2 regions of the Anaerosalibacter massiliensis genome follow, and region 2 is predicted to be linked to the other one. Evidence: riboswitches for the same ligand, from Rfam matches in the RefSeq annotation. Region 2 holds a riboswitch; the other holds the start of a gene.
What was found. Region 2 has a riboswitch for cobalamin ahead of NSA23_RS07365 (leucine-rich repeat protein). Riboswitches for the same ligand answer to the same signal wherever they lie in the genome.

Region 1: it holds a riboswitch for cobalamin, as region 2 does, so the genes downstream of both, cobT (nicotinate-nucleotide--dimethylbenzimidazole phosphoribosyltransferase) here and NSA23_RS07365 (leucine-rich repeat protein) in region 2, are expected to answer to the same signal.

Annotation. Positions count from the first base shown of each region.
Region 1 is NZ_JANJZL010000005.1:142,664-146,712, forward strand. Features, by position in the region: gene cobS (adenosylcobinamide-GDP ribazoletransferase) at 1-27, opposite strand, end outside; gene cobU (bifunctional adenosylcobinamide kinase/adenosylcobinamide-phosphate guanylyltransferase) at 1-533, opposite strand, end outside; gene cobT (nicotinate-nucleotide--dimethylbenzimidazole phosphoribosyltransferase) at 538-1,683, opposite strand; cobalamin riboswitch at 1,700-1,830, opposite strand; gene NSA23_RS09460 (DUF5685 family protein) at 1,917-2,819, shown strand; gene NSA23_RS16515 (J domain-containing protein) at 2,785-3,342, shown strand; gene NSA23_RS09470 (hypothetical protein) at 3,333-3,836, shown strand; gene NSA23_RS09475 (sodium-dependent transporter) at 3,863-4,049, opposite strand, start outside.
Region 2 is NZ_JANJZL010000004.1:40,622-44,670, reverse strand. Features, by position in the region: gene NSA23_RS07365 (leucine-rich repeat protein) at 1-2,324, opposite strand, end outside; cobalamin riboswitch at 2,462-2,611, opposite strand; gene NSA23_RS07360 (Ig-like domain-containing protein) at 2,814-4,049, opposite strand, start outside.

The DNA of each region.
Region 1 (4,049 bases), on a different contig from region 2:
TTTATCTTCACTGGTATGCCACAACATACCAAATAAACTTCATTAGAAATAGAAGCTATCCTTTGATTTACTCTTCCTTGAACATCTCTAAAAACTCTTCCTATATGACTTTCTGGTACTAATGAAGAACCTATCTCATTTGTAACTAGTACTAAATTATAATTTTCATCATTTATTTTATTTATAAGCTTATTTAATTCATTAACAACTGTATCTTCTACTTTTTTTTGAAGTTCTATTGATATTCTTTCTTCATCTTTGGTTAAATCATACATTATATTTGATGTAAGGACTGTTACACAGTCTAATAAATAATTTTCTTCTTTCCCTATTGCATTATCTAAATCATAATTTCCCTCAAAGGTTCTCCAATAGCTAGGCCTAGATTTTTTATGAAGAATAACCCTATCTTCCATTTCCTTGTCCATTACCTTAGATGTAGCTATATAGACTACATCTTTTTTATTTTCATATTGTTTTTCAGCAAAGGAGCTTTTTCCACTCCTTGCTCCACCTGTCACAAGTATAATCATATTATCACCTAATATCTATTAATACATCTTTATTAAGAGTTGATTGTTCAAAAGTAGCTAGATTATCCATTATATAAAGAGCCGAATCTATAATCTGAAATGCTAAAGGACAACCTGAACCTTCTCCAAGCCTCATTTCAAGGTTAAGCATTGGTTTAAGTCCTATTTCCTCCATCATATACATAGCTCCTGGCTCTTTTGAAAGATGAGATGGAAATAAATAATCCTTTACTATAGGGTTTAGCCTAACTGCACATAATGCTGCTGCCGATGAAATAAATCCATCTATAACTATCGGTTTTCTATTTTTTGCTGCTGAAAGAAAACAACCACATATCCCAGCTATGTCAAACCCTCCTACTTTTGAAATAACATCTAAAGGATCATTTTTGTCTGGCTTATTTATTTCTATAGCTTTTTTTACAGCATTTTTCTTTCCTTCATATTGGTCATCTGTTAGGCCTGAACCTTTTCCACAAGTAATATCTGGACTCAATCCTGAAAATACAGATAATACTGCTCCACTAGTAGTAGTGTTTCCTATACCCATTTCTCCTGTTCCTAGTATATCATATCCTTCACTATAAAGTTTATCCGATATTTCTATTCCTACCTCTATAGCCTTTATAGCTTCTTCACGAGTCATACTTGGTTCCTTTGTCATGTTTTTGGTTCCATATGCAATCTTTTTATTTATAACTTTAGGATTATCTATATCTGCATTTACACCTATATCTACAGTAGTTACATGGGAGTTTATAAGTTCAGAGAGGACAGTTACACCAGTATATCCTCTAGTAAGATTTTCAGTAAGTACTTTTGTAAACCATTGAGGGCAAGCACTAACACCTTCTTCTACTACTCCATTATCAGCACACATAACCACTATATTTCTTTTATCCATTTTGTTATGTACTTTTCCTGTTATTCCTGCCATTCTTATAGCTATATCTTCTAAAACTCCTAAACTACCTATAGGCTTGGTTAAGTTATCCATTCTTTCCTTAGCCTTCTTCTTTGCTTCTTCATCTACAGGCTTTATAGCTTCTAATGTTTCTTTTAATAGCTTCATGAAATCCCTTCCTTCTTTGAAAAAATATTTAGAAAATAAAAAAACTACCTCTGGAGGTAGAATAAATCTAAAACGCATAAAACTTCCCTCCGAAGTTTTAGCATATATTAATTAAGGTAATCTGGCTTACGATTCATTTAATCGTTTACAGTAGCGGGGGCTGCAGTGGATTCACACCACTTTCCCTTGTTTTTTATCTTACAAATTTTATTATATATCTTATTATTTTTTCAGTCAAATATTTGTTTCTAATTGAATCAGATTTTTTAGTATGATATATTATGACTGAAAGTAAACTTAAGGAGAATATTATGTTTGGTTATGTCATCCCCTATAAAATGGAACTGAAAATAAAAGATTATGAAAAGATCAAAGCTTATTATTGTGGACTTTGTAGAAATATAAAGTATAATTTTGGAAATGTTCCTAGAATTACATTAAATTATGATACAACTTTTCTAGCTATATTATTAGATTCTTTCAATGGCAATGAAGAAAAATATATAAAAAGAAATTGTATACTCCATCCAATTAAGAAAAGAATATTTTTAGTAGATAATGAGCCTTTAAGATATGCTTCTTATTTGAATATTATTTTAACTTATCATAAATTATTGGATGATGTTATAGATGACAAAACTATTAGAAGTAGAGTTTTTTCATCTATATTTAAAACTTATTTAAATAAAATACCCGAAAATTTTCAACAAATTGAGAATAATATAAAAGAAAATCTAAATAAACTTTATTATCTTGAAAAAAGTAAAAATATAGATAGCCTAGATGAATTAAGTCATCCTTTTGGTGAATTAACAGCCTATACTATACTATCTTATATAAATAATAAAGAATATGATGAATCATTATACCATTTAGGATATAATCTCGGAAAATGGATTTATATAATAGATGCTTATGATGATTTAGAAAAGGATATAAAAAATAATGAATTTAATGGAATAAATTTAATTTTAAATAAAAAAAATATACCTTATAAGGATTTTGTAAAAAGTACAAATAAAAGAATACATTTCATTTTAACTTCCTATGCTAGAGAATGTAGCAGAGCATTTGAAAAATTGCCTATAGAAAAAAATAGGGATATATTATTTAATGTTTTTAATTTTGGACTTCTAGCACAGATAGAAAAAGTGTTTGAAACTAAGGAGATGAAAACAAATGAAAGATCCTTACGAAATATTGGAAATAAATAAAAATGCAACAGAAAGTGAAATAAAACAGGCTTATAAAAAACTTGTAAAAAAATACCACCCAGATAAATTCATAGACAATCCTTTAAGAGAGTTAGCTGAGGAGAAATTAAAAGAAATAAATGATGCCTATAATTTTCTTATGAGCAATAGAAATAATAATTTTTCAGAGGAAGAATTATTATATAGTGCAAGAATTGATATTCAGAATGGAAACTTAGCTGAAGCTGAAAGAAAATTAAATATGGTAAATAAAAAAACAGGAGAATGGTATTTCTTAATGGGAATATTAAACCAGAATAGAGGATGGTATGATGCAGCCTATAGTAATTTAGAAACAGCTTGTTCTATGAATCCTGGAAATAGAGAATATAATAATGCTTTCAATTCCCTATTTAGAAGAAATGATAACTACAGAAAACCTTATAATAATAGAGATCATAATATATGTAATATTTGTGCAACCCTTTATTGTTTAGATTGTCTATGTGAGTGTATGGGGGGAGACTTTATATCATGTATTTAAATAATAAAAGTAAGGCTATAGCATATGGTGGCCTCCTTACAGCATTAAGTATCATTTTTATTTATTTAAGTACTATTTTACCCTATAATAAATTGTTAATGCTTTTTTTATCTGCCTTAATAATTCCTATTGGATTAATATTAACTGGTACCAAAAATAGTTTATACATATATATTGCTTCTTCTATTTTATCTACAGTGCTATTAGGAATGAGAGGAAATATACTATTTTATATATTATTTTTTGGTCCCTATGGAATAATAAAGAATCTTATAGAAAAAACTAATAATATTTTAATAGAGATTGTCTTAAAGTTAATATACTTTAATATTACATTCTTCTTGATTTATAAATTATATGAATTATTTATTGGCAATCCTATAAATACTAATATGTCTATGAAAAATTTAATAATATTTGTACAACCTATTTTTTTATTATTTGACTACTTTTTAACACTATATATAAATAAATTAAAAAAGTATAGGATTTAATCTAACCCTATACTTTTTTATGATTCTTATATTATTCCAATGCCAGCTAAAAATACTATTAGTATGAGAATGGGACAAATAAACTTTATAATAAAATAGTATACATCTATATAACTTGCTTTTATAATGCCATCATTCGTCAGTTGATTTTCTAAAGTCTTTTTGTTAAACTTCCAACCTACAAATATACAGCTAATAAGGGCTGCAATAGTT
Region 2 (4,049 bases):
TTATTATGAAATACAAAAGATCTTATTTCTTTTATTTTATTTGGAATACTTACCTCTATTAATTCATTATCACTAAAGGCATAATCTCCTAATACGATTACATTATTTGGAATATCAACTTTAGATAATTTATTATTTGTAAATGCACCTGAACCTATAAGATCCAATGAATTTGGTAATTTTATATTAGTTAGTTCATTATTCCTGAAAGCATTCTTTTTAATCTCAAGCAACCTTTCTGGAAAACTTATCTTAACCAGTTTATTACCTTCAAATGCACTTTCCTCTATCGAAATTATATTGTTTGGAATATTAACTTCTGCTAATTCGTTTCCTTTAAAAGCTTCTTTTTGTATTTCTATTACACTGTCTGGAATATAGATAGCTTCCAATCCCTTATTTTGGAATGCACCAGTACCTATTTCCATAACAGGCTCACCATCAATTTCATTTGGAATTACTACATCTTTATCTTTTCCTTTATAGTCTATAATTGTATTAGTATCCTTATTAAATTCTAATTCTGATTCTGGAATTTGTTTGGATACCTTAACTATAGTCTTAACTTTTAATTCTGTTGGAGGATCTGTCTGTCTTACATCTTCTGGAAGTTCAAATGTCCCTACGGCATTATAAGCACTTATTTTATTGCCATCATAATTTTCTATACTCCAGTTCAAGTCAACTTCATATTCTTCTCCATCAGAATCTATAATTTTTGTTGTTTTTGGTAGTAGTTTTTTTGCTTCCTTTTCTGTTGTTCCTATATCTACTAGAACATAGTTAATTGGCTTAATATCCTTTATTGTAGGTAACTCATCTTTACCTCTATATTGTGCATATAGGGTAATATCATGTTCAGGCATGGACAGGTATTCACCAGCCTTATATATTGTTCCACTACCATCAGGTTTTGTATTCCAATTCTTAAATTTCTTATCACCCACTGCAGCTGCTTCAGTAAGTTCTATTGCCGCATATGGAGCTACCTTCTCTGTTTTTGTCTCTCCATCTAATACATATGTTGCATTATGAGCTTTAGATTCTCTATATTCATCAGAAAGCATGTATTTATATTCACCATTTTTCATATCAGTCATATCATATAAGGGTTCTATACCTTTTTTATAGCGGTCGTAGGCAATAAGTCCATAAAGGGCTTGATCTGTTGCCATTGCATTTACTCCTGTACCTGCACCGCCACCGCCATCATTACCTGCTGTTACATGCTTAAATCCTCCAGACTCTGGTGACTTTCCACTTCCAGCTGCCCAAAAAGTTAGAAGGGCATCTATCATATTATTAGTTGCAACTCCATCCCTATTGGCTCCCTTTGTAATAAAACTACAATTCTTACCAATATATCTTAATTCTACATTATCTGACTTTGGATCTATATTAAGTGCTGTTAATGCTACAATAGCTTGTACAGTACTTTCAGCGTTAACATTTCCCCAAGCATTATAACCACCATTATCTACTTGCAATTCTGAAAGTGTATAAATACCTCTTTCTACTACCTTAGCAAATTCCTCATATGAAGGTGAATCTTTTTCACGAACTTTATTATATTTGGTTTCATTTAAATAATAAGGTGCCAATGCCTGTAAAGTCATTCCTGTCATATCAGGATCTGGCATCTTACCAAAAAGAGCCCAACCTCCAACTGTTCCATCTTTCTGAACAATTTCCTTATCTAATATAAAGTTAATCATTTTACTAAAAGTATTTGCATCTTTATTATCAGGTTGCTCATAAAACTTATATCCTCCTGTATTCATAGCTATAATTTCCCAAACAGGTCCATTAATTCCTTGCCTATAGGAAAAACTATGAGAACTAGACAATTTCTCAATAAAATCATATTTTCCAGCTACTTTTGTAACATCATATCCTAATGATGTTAATGTAAGCATAAGACGGGACCACTCTGTAGATTTACTACGGTCAAGGATTCCATCCTTTTCAATAACATATTTCTCAATTCTTTTTATGTAGTCTGTAAAATACTCCTCTTCAAGCTCACCTGTATAGCCATATCCTGTATACAACCCTCTTAACAAGTCCATAACAGACCATTCTCCAAAGGTTGATCCCATTGTTGGCTCTGGAACTGTCTCCATTATATATTTTGCTGCTGCATTGATATAAAACCCAATTTCTGGCTGTTCATCTTCCCAAAAACGAATTTCTAAATCCTTATAATCTTTTGTATAATCATAAGCTACAGCAGATACCGTCATAGGAAGCATGTTCATAACCAATATTAGTGCAAGAACTAAAGATGTCAAACCTCTAGTAAACTTTTTCTTAAAATTATTCAATTTTTTCCCCCCTTGTTTTAAACTTTTTATAATAAAAAGAGCTTCTATCTTAGGAAGTTTCAAACTCCAAAAACTAAGATAGAAGCTCTATTTATGCTGTAGAACTTTACTTAAAACGAATCCCTTATGCGAGGCTCATTTCCCATCATCAAAGAGCAGGTTCCCGACTAAAGCTAAACTTTTCACGGTAGCGCATCTGTTCAGGAATTTCACCTGATTCCCTAAGGATAATATACCTATCCTTCCCAATATATAAACTATTGAGACTACTTTGATATAAAGTTAAATTGTAATCTAATAATATTATACGAACATTCTTATACTTAATTTAAGTATAGCATATTTAATTTTCAAAGGCAAACTGATTTTAATTTTTCTAATGTAGTTATAATCATGCTCATAGGAACATTTTTCTATAATTCTATAAATATTATTATACAAAAAAATAAGGATGAAAACTCATGAAAGTCTTCATCCTAATAATTAATTTTAGGCTTCTCTTTCCTTCTTCTTGTCCATCCATAATTTTGTTCCAACTACTAGTAAAATAACACCTAGAATACTAATCCATAGCATAGAAGATTCTCCTGTCTTAGGAAGTGTTGTTTCCTTTGGTTTATTTTTTATATTAGGTTTAGTTGGTTTATTATCTGGTTTATCTACTTTTCCTGGCTTAGTTGGTTTCTCTGGTTTATTTGGCTGAGGTTTAGAAGCTTCTTTATCCTTTAAACTTTCTATTGCTACTTCTATAGCTTTAACTGCATTATCTACCTCTTCTTGAGTTATTTCCTCTTTATTAAGTATTTCCTTTCCCTTTGCTATTGCTTCATTTAATACTTTTATGCTATTTTCTGTCTTGCCTTCTGTATTTATATTTTCAGCTTTATTTATTATTTCTTCTAATTTTGTCTTATCTACTTCTGGTTTTGGTTCTGGTTTTTCTTCATCTTTAAGGTTTTCCATTGCTACTTCTATATTCTTAACTGCGTTGTCTATTTCTTCTTGAATTACTTCTTCTTTAACAAGTATTTCTTTACCTTTTGCTATTGCTTCTTTTAATACTTTTATACTATCTTCTGTTTTACCTTCTAATTCTATATTTTCAGCCTTGTTTATTGCTTCTTCTAATCTAGTTTTATTTACTTCTGGTTTAGGTTCTGGTTCTTCTTTATCTTCAAGATTTTCTATTGCTGTTTCTATAGCTTTAACTGCACCGTCTATTTCTTCTTGAGCTACTTCTTCTTTGTTAAGTATTTCTTTACCTTTTGCTATTACTTCTTTTAATACTTTTATGCTTTCCTCTGTTTTATTTTCTAAATCTATTTTTTCTGCCTTATTTATCACTTCTTCTAATTTAGCTTTATTTACTTCTGACTTTGACTCTTCTTTTACTCTTACTTTAACATTTACTTCTGGCTTATCTCCCGTAACACCTTCTGGCAATTCATAACTTCCTACAAATTTATATTCTCCTGCTTTGTTGCCATTGTATACTTCACTTGTCCAATTTATATCTACTTCTTCTTTAGTTCCATTACTTAAATTCAATTTTATCTTATTTGGTAATTTTGTTATTGCATCTTCTTTATTAGTACCAAAATCTACTTCTATATCTTCTATTGGATCTATTTCTTTTACTGTTACTACTTCTTCTTTTACAACTACTTTAACATTTGCTTTTGGCTTGTCTCCAATTACTTCTTCTGATAGCTTATAGTTTCCTAC